DNA from 3 places in the Clostridioides sp. GD02367 genome. Region 3 is predicted to be linked to each of the others. Evidence: riboswitches for the same ligand, from Rfam matches in the RefSeq annotation. Region 3 holds a riboswitch; each other region holds the start of a gene.
What was found. Region 3 has a riboswitch for S-adenosylmethionine ahead of Q3223_RS15425 (methionine ABC transporter ATP-binding protein). Riboswitches for the same ligand answer to the same signal wherever they lie in the genome.

Region 1: linked by a shared signal. The riboswitch ahead of metK (methionine adenosyltransferase) and the one ahead of Q3223_RS15425 (methionine ABC transporter ATP-binding protein) in region 3 are both predicted to bind S-adenosylmethionine.
Region 2: linked by a shared signal. The riboswitch ahead of Q3223_RS05785 (O-acetylhomoserine aminocarboxypropyltransferase/cysteine synthase family protein) and the one ahead of Q3223_RS15425 (methionine ABC transporter ATP-binding protein) in region 3 are both predicted to bind S-adenosylmethionine.

Annotation. Positions count from the first base shown of each region.
Region 1 is NZ_JBJODK010000007.1:181,598-188,429, forward strand. Features, by position in the region: gene Q3223_RS11780 (ATP-dependent RecD-like DNA helicase) at 1-1,357, opposite strand, end outside; gene Q3223_RS11785 (hypothetical protein) at 1,617-2,714, opposite strand; gene metK (methionine adenosyltransferase) at 3,033-4,226, opposite strand; SAM riboswitch class I at 4,363-4,466, opposite strand; gene yyaC (spore protease YyaC) at 4,655-5,164, shown strand; gene fabZ (3-hydroxyacyl-ACP dehydratase FabZ) at 5,275-5,703, opposite strand; gene mreB (rod shape-determining protein MreB) at 5,719-6,738, opposite strand.
Region 2 is NZ_JBJODK010000003.1:322,048-328,879, reverse strand. Features, by position in the region: gene Q3223_RS05790 (calcium-translocating P-type ATPase, PMCA-type) at 107-2,764, shown strand; SAM riboswitch class I at 2,818-2,920, shown strand; gene Q3223_RS05785 (O-acetylhomoserine aminocarboxypropyltransferase/cysteine synthase family protein) at 3,030-4,295, shown strand; gene Q3223_RS05780 (homoserine O-succinyltransferase) at 4,325-5,215, shown strand; gene Q3223_RS05775 (TetR/AcrR family transcriptional regulator) at 5,386-6,018, shown strand; gene Q3223_RS05770 (MarR family winged helix-turn-helix transcriptional regulator) at 6,349-6,792, shown strand; gene ftsH (ATP-dependent zinc metalloprotease FtsH) at 6,824-6,832, shown strand, end outside.
Region 3 is NZ_JBJODK010000013.1:40,833-47,664, reverse strand. Features, by position in the region: gene Q3223_RS15440 (NrtA/SsuA/CpmA family ABC transporter substrate-binding protein) at 1-346, shown strand, start outside; gene Q3223_RS15435 (DUF3793 family protein) at 432-1,028, opposite strand; gene Q3223_RS15430 (hypothetical protein) at 1,274-1,873, shown strand; SAM riboswitch class I at 2,180-2,286, shown strand; gene Q3223_RS15425 (methionine ABC transporter ATP-binding protein) at 2,403-3,368, shown strand; gene Q3223_RS15420 (methionine ABC transporter permease) at 3,361-4,017, shown strand; gene Q3223_RS15415 (MetQ/NlpA family ABC transporter substrate-binding protein) at 4,054-4,845, shown strand; gene Q3223_RS15410 (ATP-binding protein) at 4,993-6,832, shown strand, end outside.

The sequences.
Region 1 (6,832 bases), on a different contig from region 3:
GTAATTGGTCACTATCTCCAACCAAAATAACTCTTGTTCCTAATTTTATAGCTCTAAGCAAGTTGTACATTAAAATAATATCTACCATTGATACCTCATCAACAATGATTACATCTGAATTTATTGGGTCTTCTTCATCTTTGAAAAAAGTTAAATCATCATCTGTTGAGAAACCCATTTCCAACAATCTATGTATAGTTTTTGCTTCTTTATCAGAAGTTTCACTCATTCTCTTTGCTGCTCTTCCTGTAGGAGCTGCTAAGGTGACACTTTTACCATTATTCTCAAATATTTCTATGATAGAATTAATAGTGGTTGTCTTACCAGTTCCTGGACCACCAGTTATAATTAATACGCCACTATTAATAGATTCTTTGACTGCTAAAATTTGTTTTTCTGCTAGCTTGATTTTTTTATCTTCTTCCAAAATATTAATTTCACTATCTATATCTATTTTCAAGTCTTCGAATTCATACTGTGATAGTTTTACTATTTGGCTACATACTCCATTCTCAGCTAAGTAGTATGGCATAAGATATATAAGATTTTCATTGTTTACTTTCTCTATATGTATTTTTTGATTATAAACTAGCATCATTATGCACTCTTTTATTATTTCTCCTTTTAGCTCCAATAATTTTTCCGAATCTTGTATTAGGATATGCTCTGGTAAATATGTATGTCCATTGCTTAGAGATTTATTTAAAGTGTATAAAATTCCCTGACAAACTCTATCCTTGGAATTTTTATCTATACCAATTTTATTGGCTATACTGTCAGCCACCTTAAATCCAATTCCTCTTATATCTTCAGCAAGTTGATATGGATTTTTATTTATAACTTCTATTGCACTACTTTTATATTTCTTGTATATTTTTAGACAGTAATTTGGTGTTATTCCAAAAGGAGATAGTTCTATTATTATATTTCTCAGTTCTCTATCTTCTTCATAACTTTTTACTATTTGTTTTACCTTTTTACTCCCTATACCCTCTACTTCTTGTAGTCTCTCTGGTGAATTTTGTATGACATTTAGTGTATCTACACCAAATTTATCAATTATTCTCTTAGCCATTTTTTCACCAATACCATGTATCATTCCAGAAGATAAATAGACATAAATTCCTTCTAAGGATGAGGGTGTCACTGGCATAAAACTATTTACTTCAAACTGAGTACCATAAATCTTATGGTTTACCCATTTACCTTCAACTTCTATACTTTCTCCAGTTGCCAAAGTAGGCATACATCCTACAATTACAATTTCATCTTTTTCATTTACTAGATGAGCTATTGTATATCCATTGTCCTCATTTTTAAAGACTATTTCACTTATCATTCCTTCTAATTTTTCCATTTTTATCTCCTAAAAATACTAATACTCGCTCCTGTTAAGTCAGTATGTTTTATATGTCAAACTGTGATAGTTCTAGAAAAGTTTTTATATTTTTATACTTAACGTAATTTCCAACTATTATACATTTTATCAGAAACAAAAAAATTGTGCATCCAAAAATATGACACCTTAAAAAACAGGTGCCATATTTTAATAACTATTTTATTTTAATCACTTTATGTGTAAACTACAAATTAAATTTCATAAAATTATCCTAATACTAACTTATTTCAGATTTATTTTCCTTATATCCACTGGTCTTAGTAATTCTTCTATAAAGCATACATAGTAAAATTAAAATTCCCATGTAACCTGTATATGGATATAGAGTTCCTACTAGTTTATCAAATGGTAATAAGCCTCCTATACATGCTAATATACTTACTACTATTGTTATAATTCTAAATTTAGGATGGTCATCTTCTACAAATCTGTTAGTTACTGACCATAATAGTGGAACAGCTGTAGTGTATATTCCTAATAAAAGTACTACTGAGAATAAAACACCTATTATTGGAGATATTTTATCAGCTAAGTAAAGTGCTGGTATCTCTTTTGTATATATATTTCCTATGTCTGAAAGCAATGCTAGATTCATCATTATAGCTGCTGCCATAAGAGCTATTCCTCCTACTATACCACCCCATACAGCATCTTTTTTGTTTACTGCAGAAGAGCCCATTCCTGTTAAGAATGTGATTACTATAATTACATTATAACAAGTATAAAGCACACCTGAGAAATACCCACTTGATGTAGCAGTTTTAATGTTTAAACTATCAACCATAGCCCCAGCATTTGGTAAAGCATCAATATTACTACATAGACTAATAGCTCCTACTAAAAGTGTAAATATTATTATTATAGGACCTATATTACCTAGTATCTTAGAAAGTCTTGTTAGACCTAAAGAAACAGTTATTAGGGAAACGATTGCCATACCAATCCTACCTACATATGGATTTAATCCATAGTACTCTGATAATGTAGCTCCTGCCCCTGCAATCATTATTACTAGTGTTCCAAATAAGAACAATGGTCCAAACCATTCAAAGAATGTACCAAGATATTTTCCACAATATACTTGATAAATCTTTATTGGCTCCTTAAGTTTTAGCTCTCTTCCTTTATCTATAACTTCTGCTCCAAACCATGAAAATAATACCATAGATATTATTCCACCTATAATACCAGCATATCCATAAAACGTAAAAAATTGCAATATCTCTTGACCAGTTGCAAATCCAGAACCTATTACAGTAGCTACATAAGCTCCAGCAAAACTTATAACAGTTTTAATATTTACTTTTCCTGACATACACTACTCCCCCCTAATTAAAATAATTTTTAAAGTGTAAGTTTATTAAGATTATATTAGATGTATTGTTGTGATATTTCAATATATTTTCAATTATTTAACAGTAGTTAACACAATCTTAACCATTCTTTAACATATTTTCCATGATATGTACTGATTTAGTATAATATTAAAAAATATAATACACTAATCTAATTAAATACTGTTTATCTATTATATGATGGGAAATTAACATTTATTAAAAATATTTAATCTACAATAAAAAAACTGTTAGAATATAATCATAAAATTACATTCTAACAGTTTATTAATTAAAAATTATTCACCTAAGGCATCTTTTCTTAATTGCTCAACTTTGTCAATTTTTTCCCAAGGTAAATCTATATCAGTTCTACCAAAATGACCATAAGCAGCAACTTTTTTGTAAAGAGGCTTTCTTAAATCTAAGTCTCTTATTATAGCTCCTGGTCTTAAATCAAAGTGTTTTTCTACTAATTCAACAAGTTTTTCCTCTGAAACTTTACCTGTCCCAAAAGTATCTATGAATATAGACAACGGTCTAGCTATACCTATAGCGTATGCAAGTTCTATCTCGCATTTATCTGCAAGACCAGCTGCAACAATATTTTTAGCAACATATCTAGCTGCATAAGCAGCAGATCTATCAACTTTTGTAGGGTCTTTTCCTGAGAAAGCTCCTCCACCATGTCTAGAATATCCACCATAAGTATCTATTATTATTTTTCTTCCTGTAAGACCTGTATCTCCTTGAGGTCCTCCTATAACAAATCTTCCTGTTGGATTTATATAAATTTTAGTTTCTTCATCAAGTAATTCTGCTGGTATAACTGCTTTAATAACATGATTAATTATATCTTCTCTTATTTTATCATTTGATACTGTTTCACAATGTTGAGCTGATATAAGAACTGTATGTACTCTTACAGCTTTATTTCCTTCATATTCAACAGTAACTTGAGTTTTTCCATCTGGTCTTAAATAATCAACTATACCTGTCTTTCTAACTTCTGTAAGTCTTCTTGATAATTTATGAGCTAAAGATATTGGAAGTGGCATTAATTCTGGAGTCTCATTACATGCAAATCCAAACATTATTCCTTGGTCTCCAGCTCCGACTTTTTCTATTTCTTCTTCTATTTCTTCTCCAGTCTTACTTTCTAGACCTTCATCAACTCCCATAGCTATGTCTCCAGATTGCTCATCTATAGAAGTTATAACTGCACAAGTATCACAGTCGAATCCATATTTCGCTCTTGTATATCCAATTTCTTTTACTGTTTCTCTTACTAGTTTAGGAATATCTACATAAGCAGATGTACTTATTTCTCCTGCTACTAAAACTAATCCAGTCGTAACTGTAGTTTCACAAGCTACTCTAGATTGTGGGTCTTTTTCTAATAATGCATCTAATATTGAATCTGATATTTGGTCACATATCTTATCAGGATGTCCTTCTGTAACTGATTCTGACGTAAATAAATGTCTTGCCATTTTTATTCCCCCTTATACATTCTCAATTTTTATTATAGGTTTTACCTTATTTTTAATTTTAGAAATTTTACTCAAAATAAAAAACCTCTCCTTTATAAGAAGAGGTTAATAATCGTAATCGCATACTAATTAACTGACCTCATCTTTCAAGACTTTTGTCTTGTAGGAATTAGCACCTTTTCCCATTTGGGTGGTTGCTGGGCTTCACAGGGCCTATCCCTCAGCCGCTCTTGATAAGGTAATCAAGATTTAAGTTTTGTTTTACTTTACTAGCTTACTATTTTTTTAAAATTTTGTCAAGATTTTTAGTCATATTTTTCCCATTCCTTTTTTTGTAAGACAAATAAAATATTATCTCTATCTGAAATTTAAAGTTAGGTCTTTTTATTGTTTTTTATTCATATATTTTTTTGAAGGGGGTGTTCCTATTGTATTTAGCTAAAGTAAATTACAGCGATGATGATGTTATACAGATGCTAAGTTCAGTTCTAAAAACTATAATTAATGAAAATACGATTGTTGTTTGCATAGGAACAGACAGGGCTATAGGTGATACTTTAGGCCCTTTAGTTGGAACAATACTTAAGAACAGTAAATTTAAATACCCCGTTTACGGTACACTAGATAACCCTATTCACGCCTTAAATATATATGAGTCTTTAGATACTATAAAAAATACACATATACAAGGTAACTTCTTGGCTATAGATGCTTGCTTGGGGTCGCAGAGTAACATAGGTAATATACAAATTAGAGAAGGACCTATCCTGCCCGGAAAAGGTGTTGGCAAAAAACTACCTCAAATAGGAAATTATTCTATAGTAGGAATTGTAGATAAAATTGATGAAAATAATAGACTTTCATTTAATAATATACGTCTTAGCTTTATATTGGACTTAGCTGAAACAATAGCCTTAGCTTTATTAGTATCCACCTAAGTCCAATGTGAAGTAACTGATAAAATTTTTTATATAAAAAGGTAGATATTTTAGAGTATCTAATTGAATACTCCAAATTATCTACCTTTTTACTTTTATATTGTGAATTTTTACTTTTCCACCAAAGCGAACATTAATTCACCTTTACAGACAAGCTCATCACCAACATATGCCTTAGCATCTGCCTTAGCTATATTTCTTCTAAGAGTTGTCATTTCAACTTCCATAGTTAATGTGTCTCCTGGTCTTACTTCTCTCTTAATTCTAACCTTATCTATACCTGCAAATACACCTAATTTTCCTTTATTTTCATCTACAGACATCATTGCAACTCCACACACTTGTGCCAAAGCCTCTACTATCAATACTCCTGGCATCAATGGATATTCTGGAAAGTGACCTTGAAAAAATGGCTCATTCACTGTTACATTTTTTATACCAACAGCTCTTTTCCCAACTTCTAACTCTGTAATCTTGTCCACTAATAAAAATGGATATCTATGTGGTATTAATTTTTTTATTTCATCTATATTTAGCATTCTTAACTCTCCTAATTATTTTCTTCTAAAAGACCCACCTGTTTCAAGTAAGTCTATTGAACCCAAAGCTATTCCTGTCCCTTTTGCAACACAAGACAATGGCTCCTCTGCTATTGTAACAGTTATCCCTGTTCTTTGTTCTATTATTTTATCCAATCCGTATAATAATGAACCTCCACCAGTCATTATTATACCAACATCTCCTATATCTGCTGCTAATTCAGGGGGTGTTTTTTCTAAAACAGCATGAGTGGCAACTACTATTTGCTCAACACATTCTCTAAGTGCTTCTAGCATTTCTGTTGAATTTATAGTTATAGAACTAGGAAGCCCTGTAATTAAGTTTCTTCCTGTTATCTTCATATATTTTTCTTCTTCTCTCTTAAATGCAGAACCGATTTCAAACTTAATTTTCTCTGCTGTTCTTTCACCTATAAGAAGATTGTGTTGTTTTTTCATATACTTAACTATAGAATCATCAAATCTATCTCCACCAACTTTTATAGATTCACTTACAACAGCTCCTCCTAGAGATATTACGGCTATATCCACAGTCCCTCCACCAATATCTATAATCATATTACCATTAGGTTGTGATATGTCTACTCCAGCTCCTATGGCTGCTGCTATTGGTTCTTCTATGATATATACTTCTCTAGCTCCGGCTTGTCTAGTAGCATCCTCTACTGCTCTTTTTTCTACTTCTGTAACACCAGTTGGCACACATACCATAATTCTTGGCATGAAGAATCTTCCAAATCCTTTTTTATCAACTATCTTATCTATAAAAGATTTTAACATCTTCTCAGTTACATCATAATCCGAAATTACACCATCTCTTAAAGGTCTTATAGCAACTATATTACTTGGTGTTCTTCCTATCATTTTTTTAGCTTCTTCTCCCACAGCTAAAACAGAATCTGTCCTATTATCTATTGCTACAACAGATGGTTCTTCTAAAACGATTCCCTTACCACTAACATAAACAAGTACGTTTGCAGTACCTAAATCTATGCCTATATCAGCTCCAGCCATTTTTTCAACTCCTTCATTTATATATTAGATTATATTATAAGTCTACTTTAATACTCCTATAATAAAGCATATACAAAAAACTCGCTTTAATCAA
Region 2 (6,832 bases), on a different contig from region 3:
AGTATTGTTAAATTTAGGTAAAATATGCTTATTGTGTATTGAATTGAGCTTAATTTTAAAATATAATTATTCTTAAATCAAAAAAAGAAAGGAGTGATCTTCCAAAATGGAAAATCACAAACAGATGCCTTGGCATTCAAGAGCAACACATGAAATTTTAGAAAGTCTAGATTCATCAGAAGAGGGGCTCACCGATACCGAGGCGGAAAAACGGATTAAAGAGAATGGTTTAAATGAACTGAGAAAAAAACCACCTAGAACAACTTTACAAATGCTTTGGAGTCAAATTACAGATGCTATGGTTTTAATCTTAATAGGTGCAGCCATATTATCTTTGATATTTGGAGAATTTACAGAAGCTTTTGTAATACTAATAATTGTAACAGTAAATGCAGTTATTGGAATCGTTCAAGAGAAAAAAGCAGAATCATCACTAGAAGCACTAAAAAATATGAATTCACCTATAGCTCGTGTTATGCGTGAGGGTGAAGAAAGTGTTATTCCAGCAAGTAATCTTGTAGTAGGAGATATTGTTTTTTTAGAAGATGGGGCGATGGTTCCAGCAGACCTTCGTTTAATAGAGACATCAAGTTTAAAAATTCAAGAAGCTTCATTAACAGGAGAATCTGTTCCATCAGAAAAAGACTCAGATACAATCTTATCTGAAGAATGTGTATTAGGAGACCGTAGCAATATGGCTTATACATCCTCAATCGTCACATATGGTAGAGGTGTAGGTGTTGTAGTTGCAACTGGTATGGATACAGAAGTGGGTAACATAGCGCATCTTTTAGATTCACAAGATGATTTTGATACTCCTATAAAACGTAAACTTAATACTGTTGGAAAGACATTAAGTGTAATAGGTATTATTGTATGCGTTGTTATATTTGCAATAGGTGCATTTTATCAGAGACCTCTCTTGCCAATGTTTATGATTGCAATTTCCCTTGCCATATCAATTATTCCAGAGGGATTACCTGCAACAGCTACTATTGTAATGGCTTTAGGCGTACAACGTATGGCTAAAAGAAATGCTTTAATTAGAAAATTACCTGCTGTTGAAACACTAGGAGGAGCTACAGTAATATGTTGTGATAAAACTGGTACATTAACTTTAAATAAGATGACTGTTACACATATTGCTGTAAATGGAGATTTTGAATCTGGGAAAGTTACATCAATAGATACTGCATCTGAAAAACATCCACTAGTATATAAAGAGATTGTTTATGCTGGTGCACTTTGTAATGATGCATGTATTAATCCAGATAAAACAGATGAAATATTAGGTGACCCAACAGAGGGTGCATTAATTTTTATGGCTAACAAATTTGGAATAGATCAAGAAGCTCTTGAAGAAGAATATCCACGTGTATTTGAACAGCCTTTTGATTCTGATAGAAAATGTATGACAACTGTTCATAATATAGATGGAAAGATTACTGCTTATACTAAAGGTGCAGTAGATGAAATTCTTGACTTATGTACTAAAATATTAACATCAAAAGGCGAAAGAAATATTACCGAATTGGATAAAAAAAATATACACGAATTATGTCTTACTATGTCTAAAGATGCATTGCGTGTACTTGGTTTTGCGAAGCGTGAGATTTCATCTATACCAAAAGAAGATAATGAAAATATAGAATATGATTTGACATTTATAGGTATGGTTGGTATGATTGACCCTCCAAGAACTGAGGTAATTGATGCAGTAAATACTTGTAAAGAAGCAGGTATAAGAACTATAATGATAACTGGTGACCATAAAGTTACTGCCACAACAATAGCTCATGAATTAGGAATATGGAATGAAGGAAATACTGTTATATCTGGTGATGAACTTGATAATTTAAGTGATGATGAGCTAGATGAGGCTGTTAAAAATGCTACAGTATTTGCACGTGTGTCCCCGTTTGATAAACTTAGAATTATACAATCTCTAAAAAGAATTGGAGAAGTGCCAGCAATGACTGGAGATGGAGTAAACGATTCTCCTGCCTTAAAATCTGCTGATATTGGTATAGCTATGGGTATAAGTGGTACAGACGTTGCAAAAGATTCTTCTGATATGATTTTAATGGATGATAGCTTTACAACAATTGCTTATGCAATAAAAGAAGGTAGACGTGTATATAGAAATATACAGAAAGTTATACAATTCTTACTTGTTGGTAATATAGCAGAGATACTTACATTGTTTGTTGCAATATTATTAAATTGGGATACTCCACTTCTTGCAGTTCATATTTTGTGGGTAAACCTTGCAACTGCTACACTTCCAGCCCTTGCGCTTGGAGTTGACCCACCAAGTAGAAATATAATGAAGCATCAGCCAGTAAAATCAACAACCTTATTTGAAAAAAATCTTATACAAAGAGTAGTTACTCAAGGTATATTTGTGGCAATAATGACTATTTTAGCATATAAAATTGGTCTTAATATAGAAAATCATGCTGTAGGTCAAACAATGGCATTTTGTGTATTAGCATTTTCACAAATGTTAAGAGCATTTAGTCAGCGTTCAAATACAGATTCCATGTTTAATAAAAATAATGGTAAGAATCCATTTCTTTTAATTTCATTTTTAACTTCTGCATTATTAATAGCAGTAATACTATTTGTACCTGTCTTTAGAAATGCATTCAGTTTAACTATTTTAAATGGTTCAGAATGGCTCATAACAATCATTCTAGCCACAATGTCTGTAGTTCAAGTAGAAGTTGGAAAAGTTATTAAAAGAAAAATTTTAAAAAAATAGTTGACAAAATTAGGAAAAATATATAAGATATAAAACATAGAAAAATTAAATAAATCTTATCCAGAGAGGTGGAGGGACTGGCCCTATGAAACCCGGCAACCAGTATATTTATATACATTGGTGCTAAATCCTGCGGCGAAAGCTGAGAGATGAGTATAATTAAGCTTATACAGAGCCTGAGTTATATACTCAGGCTTTATTTATTTTAAATCTCATCTGGTAAATAGTTTAATTTTTTTTACTAAAATCTAAGGGGGATACAAAAATGTATAACAAAGAAACAATATGTGTACAAGGAAATTATAAACCAGGAAATGGAGAACCAAGAGTCTTACCTTTATACCAAAGTACAACTTTTAAATATAGTAGTATAGACCAACTTGCTGACCTATTTGATTTGAAAGTTGATGGACATATGTATTCAAGAATAAGTAATCCAACTGTTCAAGCCTTTGAAGAAAAAATAAGTTTGTTAGAAGGGGGAGTATCTTCTGTAGCTGTATCATCAGGTCAATCCGCAAATATGTTAGCTGTTTTAAATGTATGTAAATCAGGAGATAGTATACTTTGTTCTTCAAAAGTATATGGAGGGACATTCAATTTATTGGGACCTAGTCTTAAAAAATTTGGAATAGATTTAATATCATTTGATTTAGATTCAAGTGAAGATGAAATAGTAAAACTTGCAAATGAAAATACTAAAGTTGTGTTTGCAGAAACACTTGCCAATCCAACTCTTGAAGTTATAGATTTTGAAAAAATAGCAAATGTGGCTAAGAGAGTTAATGTTCCATTTATAGTTGATAATTCACTAGCATCTCCAGTGCTTTGCAATCCTCTAAAATATGGTGCAAACATAGTTACTCATTCTACTACAAAGTATTTAGATGGGCATGCTTCAAGTGTTGGGGGGATTATAGTAGATGGTGGAAACTTCAATTGGGATAATGGAAAGTTTCCAGAGTTAGTTGAACCAGACCCAACATATCATGGAATAAGCTATACTCAAAAATTTGGAAATGCTGCATATGCAACTAAGGCACGAGTTCAACTACTTAGAGATTATGGAAATTGTTTAAGCCCATTTAATGCATATCTTACTAATTTAAATGTTGAAACACTTCACCTTAGAATGGAGAGACATAGTGAAAATGCCCTTAAAATAGCTAAGTTTTTAGAAAAACACGAAAATGTAGATTGGATTAACTATCCAGGACTTGAAGATAATAAGTATTATGAGAATGCCAAAAAGTATCTATCAAAAGGATGTAGTGGAGTTTTATCGTTTGGAGTAAGAGGTGGATTAGAAAATGCCAAAAAATTTGTGGAAAAATTACAGATAGCATCTTTAGTTACACATGTTTCAGATGTAAGAACATGTGTTATACATCCAGCTTCAACTACTCATAGACAGTTAACAGAAGAACAATTAATTGCATCTGGAGTATTACCTTCACTAATAAGATTGTCCGTTGGAATAGAAAATGTAGAGGATTTAATAGCTGATTTAAATCAAGCTTTAAATTTCTAATAGTCTAAGAGAAAGAGAAGTGAAAAGATATGGCTTTAATACTACCAAAAGGATTACCTGTTATTAATAAATTATTGGATGAAGGAATAGATGTAGTTTACAAAGAAGATTTTAATAAAGAATTAAAATATGAAGAGAATATAGATACAAAGATAGCTATATTGAATCTAATGCCTATAAAGATGGATACAGAATTAGATTTACTTAGAAGAATAGATAAAACAGGATTTAATGTATCTGTGGAATTTATTAAAATCTCAACAAGAGAAAGTAAGAGAGTATGCAATGAGTATGTTAAGGATTTTTATAAAACATTTGATGAAGCCAAAGAAGAACACTTTGATGGTTTTATAATAACAGGAGCTCCAGTTGAACAAATGGAGTTTGAAGAAGTTGATTATTGGGATGAACTAGAAGAAATTATGGATTATTCTAAAAGAAAAACTAAATCTACATTATATATATGTTGGGCAGCTCAAGCAAGTCTTTACAAATACTACAATGTAAAAAAACTTCCATTAAGTCAAAAATGTTTTGGGGTATTTAAGCATAAAGTAGATAAAAATAGTAAAATAGTAGATGGATTTGAAAAAGAATTTTTTGCTCCACATTCAAGACACACTACTATAAATACTGAAGCTCTAAGAAATAATAAAGAATTGAGTATTGTAAGCCATTCTAAAGAAGCTGGTCCTTATATAATTACAAACTCAAGAGATGTATTTGTAATGGGGCATGGTGAATATGATAAGTACACTCTTGATAAGGAATATAAGAGGGATATAGACAAGGGAGATGAGATATCAATACCTCAAAACTATTATACAAATGATGACCCTTCACAAGAGCCAACTGTCAAATGGAAAAAACATTCTGAGTTATTGTTTAGAAATTGGATAAAAAACTATCTACTACAATAAATTTGAGATGCTATATAAAAATAATTAGATAAGATATAGAAAATGATAGGTATAGAGATAGTCTTAATGATTCTTTATACCTTATTATTTTTTAAAAAATTTGACATTATAATAGTAGTTTTATATAATAAAACTAAACCGACTGACGGTCTATTGAAAGGAGAAAACATATGAGAATTGTAAAAGACCCTGAAGAACGTAAAGCTGAAATATTAGATACAGCTGAAATGCTTTTTTGTACTAAAGGTTATTCGAAAACTACTATAAATGATATTTTAAATGAAATTGGAATTGCAAAGGGTACTTTTTATTACTACTTTAAATCCAAAGAAGAAGTAATGGATGCAATTATAACTAGAATTATAGATAATGATATAAATGTGGCAAAAAAAATTGCTTTAAATCCAGAAATTCCAGTGCTTGAAAAATTCTTTCAGATATTGATGTCTCAGAGACCTAGTGTTGGAAATAATAAAGAAAAAGTAATTGAACAATTCCATTTACCAAACAATGCAGAAATGCATCAAAAGACAATAGTTAAAACTATTCTAAACTTTACACCAATCTTAGCAGAGGTAGTAGAACAAGGAGTAAGAGAAGGAGTATTCAATACAAAGTATCCAAAAGAAACGATAGAGTTTTTGATTGCTTCTTCTGAGTGTATATTTGATGAATCAATGTTCAATTGGAATAAAGATGAAATGTTACAAAAAACAGAGGCTTTTGTTTATATTATGGAAACAACCTTAGGTGCAGATAAAGGTAGTTTTGATTTTGTACATGATATGATAATAAAGAATTAAATTTTTGCACTATTTATTATTATATTTTGATTTTTAGTCATACTATATTTGAGATAATTAGTTGCAATGGGATTAAAAAGTGGGAAATCGGTGTAAAATATATACATCGATTTTTCATTAAATTTTATTAAAAATATATTATATCAAATTAGATATCAATAAGAAATGATATTTATAACTGAAGTTACAATATTGTAATTGACAATAAATACTTAATACTATAATATTTAATACATTAAATATTATAGTATTAAGTATTTATTAGTGAGATACACTTAAGCCTAAGGTTAATATTCAGTAAAATAAAGCATTTTTGTAGGGAGAGTTTGTATGGATGAGATAAGTTTTAAGAAAGAGTTATTGGAATTGACTAGAGATATAAATATTAAATTTGCAACTTTATTGAGCCAATTTTATCAACCACTTGGTATTACAGCAGTGCAAGCTTTGATTCTGTCAGAACTATGTGAACATGGAGAGAAAAAAATAAGTGATTTAGGAAAAAATTTAAATATGACAAACAGTAATGTATCAGTAATATGTCAGAGACTTGAAAAGAATGGTTTTTTAAATCGTATAAGAGATATGGAAGACCAAAGAATTGTAAAAGTAAGGCTTACAAATAAATCACTAGATATACAGGAGAGTATTTCAAGCAGTATCTTTGATGATTATTTTGAAAATATGACTAGTGAAAAATTGCAAGATATGGAAGATATAATAGAAGGTTTAGAGAAGTTAAATAAGCTTTTAACTTACATTGATTGCAAATAACATAAAAAATAATTTAAAGGAGAATAAAATTATGGATGAA
Region 3 (6,832 bases):
TAAGATGATTGTAAATGGAGAAGGCTTAGTTAGTGGAATAATAGTTACTGCAGTAAGTGATGATTTTGCTGAAAAATATCCTGAGTTAGTAAAAAGATTTATGAAAGTTCATGAAGAGACTTTAAAATATATGGATGAAAACAAGGATAAAGTAATGGATGTTGTATCTAAAGAAGTGGGGCTATCTTTAGATGAAACTAAAGAAATGTATTCTTGGTATGATTTTAGTTCTAAAATAACAGATAAAGATATAAAAGAGTTAGAAGACACACAAGAATTCTTAATGTCTAATGGAATGCAAGAGAAGAAAATAGATATTAAAGACATGTTGTACAATCAAAACTAGAATGTTAAATTAGAAAATACACCCTTTTTATTATGGAAACAGTATAGTAAAAGGGTGTATTTTTTATTACTATATAAAAATACAACTAAAAGCAACTTACTATTTTATCTACACTTATGTAGTCTAGTAACTTTCTCATTTTTTTACGATGAAGTAAAAACTTAGAATATGTGTCTTCTGATTGTTTTGTATCTCCGTAAACCTTCCAATATTTAATCATAGAAACTTCATAATTACTATATCCCATAAATCCAATCACATCTTTGAGAGGATATCCTAAAAAAATTCCTATTTCATCAGGAAAAGTATCACCTTTAAGCTTATCTACTAAATGTTCTAAATAAGCATTAACATTTGTATTTTGTTTGTATCCCAGAAATTTTAAAAAATTTACTGTTTTTTTACATTTTAGCCTTTCTGATAAAGCTTTTTTGTTTACAAATAAGATTTTTAATCCCTTTTTCTTTTTATCAATAACTATAAAATCTATCTTTTTACATTTATATAGATATTTGTAAATATCACTAATTTTTTCCTCTCTATTTACATCAGTAAATGAGATATTTATTATTTCAGCAGGTTTAGAACCTAAAAAGACAGGACCTAAAACTTCTAAAAGCCATTTTATATAAGATGATTCAATTTTATTTTTACAACAAAATTGTGAATTACAACAAGACATAAAAGATAACCTCCTTCAAATGAAAATTAATATCAATTAATTAGATTATACTATGAATGATAATCAATATCAATAATAAAAATATATTTTTTTTATTTAGTTACTTATTTATTATAATTTCCCAAAAAATAAATTATATCTTGTTTAATTTTAGTAAATAAAAAATAAAAATATAGAAATACTAAGTTAAGAAAGAAATATATTTAAATTTTTTGTAATACAAAACATCTAGGAGGGTAATAAAAATGAAATTAAAAAGAACCTTATTTGTAGGACTAGCGTTAGTATTAGCTATAGGAATGACTGCATGTACTAAAAAAACAGAAGAACCAAGTGAGAATGCAGGGAAAAATCCCAATGAATCAGTAAATAATAATGAAGGTTATATGAATTATTATTCAACAAGCTATAATGATTATATAGCAGGTTTAAATAGATATTCTATTTATGATACTCCAGAGAGTATAAATAATCAGTTTAAGGATAAAGAATATCCAGGAAATGAAAAATATTTAGCTGATGTGAAGGCTGCATATAAAGATAGTAGAGATAAAATACAATCATTTGTAACATCTCTTAAAAAAGATGGTAAAACAGAAGATACAGAATTAAAGAAAATGAATGATGAATTAATAACTGAAGGTGAAAGATTAATAAAAGATATAGATGAGAGAATAAAAAAATTAGATAATGTATCTGATGAAGATATGAAAAAAGGTCAAAATGACTTTATGAAGATAGTTCATGGAACAGAAGATGTTGGAAATGATATAGGTAGTGGTTTTAGAAAAATGATAAAAGATATGAATGATAGACTAGGAATAACAGGAAATAATAAAAAATAATAGAGTAAATATCTAGTTAGAAAATAAAAAAGTTTTACAATATATAGAAGCCCTAAAAGTATTATCTTTTTTGGGCTTCATATTTTTTATATTAATGACAAATTAATAATTGTATAATATCATATAACTATTGAAAATACAAAGATTTAGATACTAGAAAGTCAATAAAAGATATCTATTTATTTTTAACTAAGAAAAACAAAAAATAAAAAATTTAAATAAATTTATTGACAAATATTATTAATGAATATATCATATATAACATAGCAACAAATGATAATCGAATTAAATTTTAAATTAAATAACGTCTTATCAAGAGTGGTGGAGGGACTGGCCCTTTGAAACCCGGCAACCAGTATATTTTATATACATTGGTGCTAAATCCTGCAACTAATATAGTTGATAGATGAGTATAAATAGCTTTCTAAGCCTGAGTTTATACTCAGGCTTTTATTTTGTTATATATAAATTAAAATACATAAGCGAGGATAAACATAAAAACTTAGCATAATAATAGGGAGGAAATTTTATGATTAGCATAAAAAATGTTAATAAGTATTATGGAAAGATTCAAGTACTTAAAGATGTAAGTATTGAAATAGAATCTGGAGAAATTTTTGGAATAATAGGTCATAGTGGAGCAGGAAAATCAACACTACTTAGATGTATAAATGGCTTAGAAGAATATCAAGAAGGTAATGTGCTTGTTTCTGATAAGGAAGTAAAGTCACTAAATGAAAAGCAAATGAGAGATTTAAGAAAAGAACTAGGCATGATTTTCCAACACTTTTCATTACTTGAGAGAAGAACTGTATTTGATAACGTAGCATTACCATTAGAATGTTTTGGATATACAAAATCAGAAATACAGAAAAGAGTTTTGGAGCTATTAGAAGTGGTTGGTATATCTGAAAAGAAAAATGATAAACCTAGGAACTTAAGTGGTGGTCAGAAACAAAGAGTTGCAATTGCCAGAGCTTTAGCACTAAATCCACAAGTACTTCTTTGTGATGAAGCAACTTCAGCATTAGACCCAAATACTACAAAATCAATTCTTTCATTACTTGAAGATATAAATAAAAAATTAGGAATAACAATAATTGTTGTAACTCATCAAATGGAAGTTATAAAACAGATTTGTGGAAGAGTAGCAATAATGGAAAATGGAGAAGTACTAGAGGTAGGAGATACAGAAGAGATTTTCTTAAGAAATACTAAGGGACTTAGAAAATTAATAGGTGAAGAAAGTATAATTTTACCAAAAGGAACAAATATAAAGATACTATTCCCTAAAGATATTTCTAATGACGCTATTATAACGACTATGGCAAGAGAACTAAATATAGATGTATCTATAATATTTGGCAAATTAGAACAATTTAAAGAAGATATTTTAGGTTCACTTATCATAAATGTTTCAGATAAAAGTGGGGAACAAGTAAAACAATATCTAACTAGTAAAGGCATAAGATGGGAGGAAATGATAAATGAATAGTTTAATCGACTTTTTAACAACACTATTTCCAAATGCATTGTTACAAACTTTGTATATGGTTATAGTACCAACTATAGTAGCAACAATATTAGGATTTATACTAGCAATCATATTAGTAGTTACAAAACCAGATGGATTAAAACCAAATAGCACAATAAATAGTGTTTTAGGATTTATAGTAAATATATTTAGAAGTTTCCCATTTATGATACTTATAGTTGCAATGATTCCAATAACTAGATTAATCGTTGGAACAAGTATAGGGGAAACTGCTGCAATAGTACCAATAACTATTGGTGCAGCACCATTTATCGCTAGAATTATAGAAAGTTCGTTAAATGAAGTTGACAAAGGATTGATAGAAGCTGCAAGATCTTTTGGGGCTACAAAGAGACAAATAGTATTTAAAGTTATGATAAAAGAAGCTATGCCTTCAATAGTATCTGGAATTACATTATCAATAATATCTATACTTGGTTATACAGCTATGGCGGGTGCAGTAGGAGCTGGAGGATTAGGTAATGTAGCACTTATTTATGGATATCAAAGATTCGATACAGCAGTAATGGTGTATACAGTAATAGCACTTGTAATATTAGTTCAGATAATACAAGGTATAGGAAATCTAGCTTACAAGAAACTAAAATAATTTAATCATAAAAACTTTAAAGAGGGGGAGTAAAAAATGAAATTAAAAAAATTATTATCAGTAGCATTGGTGTCAGCAATAGCAATATCAGCAGTTGGTTGTTCAAACAAAGAGGATAAGAAAATACTAGTAGGGGCTTCATCAAATCCACACGCAAAGATACTGGAAGTAGCAAAACCTTTATTAAAAGAAAAAGGATATGATTTAGAAGTAAAAATATTTGATGACTATGTACTTCCAAACACAGCTTTAGATGAAGGTTCTTTAGATGCAAATTTCTTTCAACATATTCCATTTTTAGAGGAAACAGTTAAGGAGAAAGAATATAAACTTACGTATACAGCTAAAGTTCATATAGAGCCAATGGGATTCTATTCAGAAAAAGTTAAGTCATTAGATGAAATAAAAGATGGAGCAGTTATAGCTGTACCAAATGATGCAACTAATGGAGCTAGAGCGCTTAAATTATTAGCAAAAAATAAAATAATAGAAGTAAAAGACGGAGAACTTATAACTAAAAAAGATATAACTAAGAATCCTAAAAATATACAAATAAAAGAAATGAATGCAGAGCAATTACCAACAGTATTAAAGGATGTTGATGGAGCAGTTATAAATTCTAATTATGCTTTAACAGCTAACTTAAATCCTACTAAGGATGCTATAGTAATAGAGTCAAGTGATTCTCCATATGTGAATATAATAGCTTGTAGAGAAGATAATAAAGACAGTGATAAGATGAAAGCTTTATCAGAAGCTATGAACAGTAAAGAAGTTAAAAAATTTATACAAGATGAATATAAAGGAAGTATAGTTCCAGCTTTTTAAATTGAATATACAAAATCTATAAAATGAGTAAAATTAAAAATATTTACTCATTTTTTTTTATAACTAGAAAGTGACAAATTTTTTGGAAGAATTGTGGTAACATATTTATAGGTAAAACTATATAAAAATGAAGAAGTGGTGGGGAATATGGAATCTAAGGGAACTTTAAGCAAGAATAAGGTCTATATACTAGCTAATGGGGTATTTTTGATTATTGCACTTTTAAATATAAATTTGTATACAGTTTCTATAAATATGTATAGGATAATTTTACTTTGGATATTTGGATACTCTATAGTTTATATAACTAGTTTTAAAAAAGACGAATTTATAAATATATTAAAGTCAGGGTGTCTCGTATTAGTTTTTGTAAGTATTTTAGGCGTAGCAGATTTAAAACTTCAAACATTCCAAATTGTATTACTAAATTTAAGTATAATTAATATGTCTACTTTTATATATTTAACCATTTCTAAAGTAAAAAATTTGAGAATAAGCCCTGTATTAATCTTTTATAGTGCTTTTGTCATAGTAGACTATTTTATAAGAAATATTTTTAGTGATTTTAACTGGAATATGATTATTATATTAGTTAATATTGTCGTGTCGTTGTTTAATTTGATATATTTATTGAATAAACTTGATAGCACAGTTGAACACTATAAGTTAATAAAAGATTTATCATATTTTGCTTTTTTTACAACTATTATAGGATTTATAGCAATTTATTTTAGTGTAGTAGATACAGAGAGATTAATAGGAGTAGTGTATTTATTATTATGTAACCACACTTATTATGTATATGTATACAGTCTCAATAATAGAATAGTATATCCATATTACGAGCTTGATTATATAAATAAAAAATTAAGTAGAAAGTCAGAGCAATTAAGTAAAATAAATTTAGCTATAGAAAAAGATATGACTATACAAAGAACATTAAAGAATTATATAGACCAAAGGAAAGAGTTATTGAGACAAGCTCTTGATACAATACCAAACGTATGGATAGTAACGGATTATGATTTTAATATAAGTTATACAAATAATAAGTTTAAAGATGAATTTTCAAAAGATATGAGTAATTTTTATAAAATATTAACTTTTGTCAAAGAAGATAAAAATGTAGCTGAAAAATTAAAAAAATTTGACAATGATATAAGTATAATCGACAATCAGGTAGAATTAAATGATAAAATCTATTTGTTGAGTTTAAGTAATAATAAAGATGAAAGTAATTACTTAATAAGCTTAAATGATATTACAAATGAAATCAAAATGGATGAGGAAATAAGACATATAAATAAAGATTACAAAAACATTATATTAAATATTCCATCCCCTATACTTGTGAGGAGTGCTGAAGGTGGTATAAAGAAGAATAAGATAATTAGTATAAATAAGAAATATGAAAAGAGTTTTAGATGTAATTCCAGTGATTTAGTTGGTATGACATTAGAACAGTATTTTGAAACTTTCAATATAGATTTCTTTGATAATAGAGAATTTAAAAGATTAAATCTTACACAAGAAAAGAAAGCTGAAATAGTAAGTTACAATGATACAGCAAACTGTATAGTTAATTTTGTAATGTCTGATATAGATGGTGAAGACCGTGTTGAAGAAGTTAGAGTTGGAGACTACTGGTCAGATAATAAGCTATTTAAATTGCTTACATTTAGAGATATAACTAAAGAGATAAATATACTTAGAATAGCAAATGAACAAAAGATAATATACGAAAAATTACTTGATGCTATACCAGAGGCTATTTTTCTTGAAGATTTAAGTACATCAAGAGTTCTATATACAAATAGAGCTTTTAGAGAATTATTTGGAATTTCTAGTGATGTATTAGGAGCCACAACGCAAAAATATAGAAATATATTAGTAAAAAAATACATAAATAATTTAAATATAGGAGAGAGAGAAAAGAGCATTCACATAGTAAACGAAAATAATCATATTAGAGAAGTAAAGATGATAT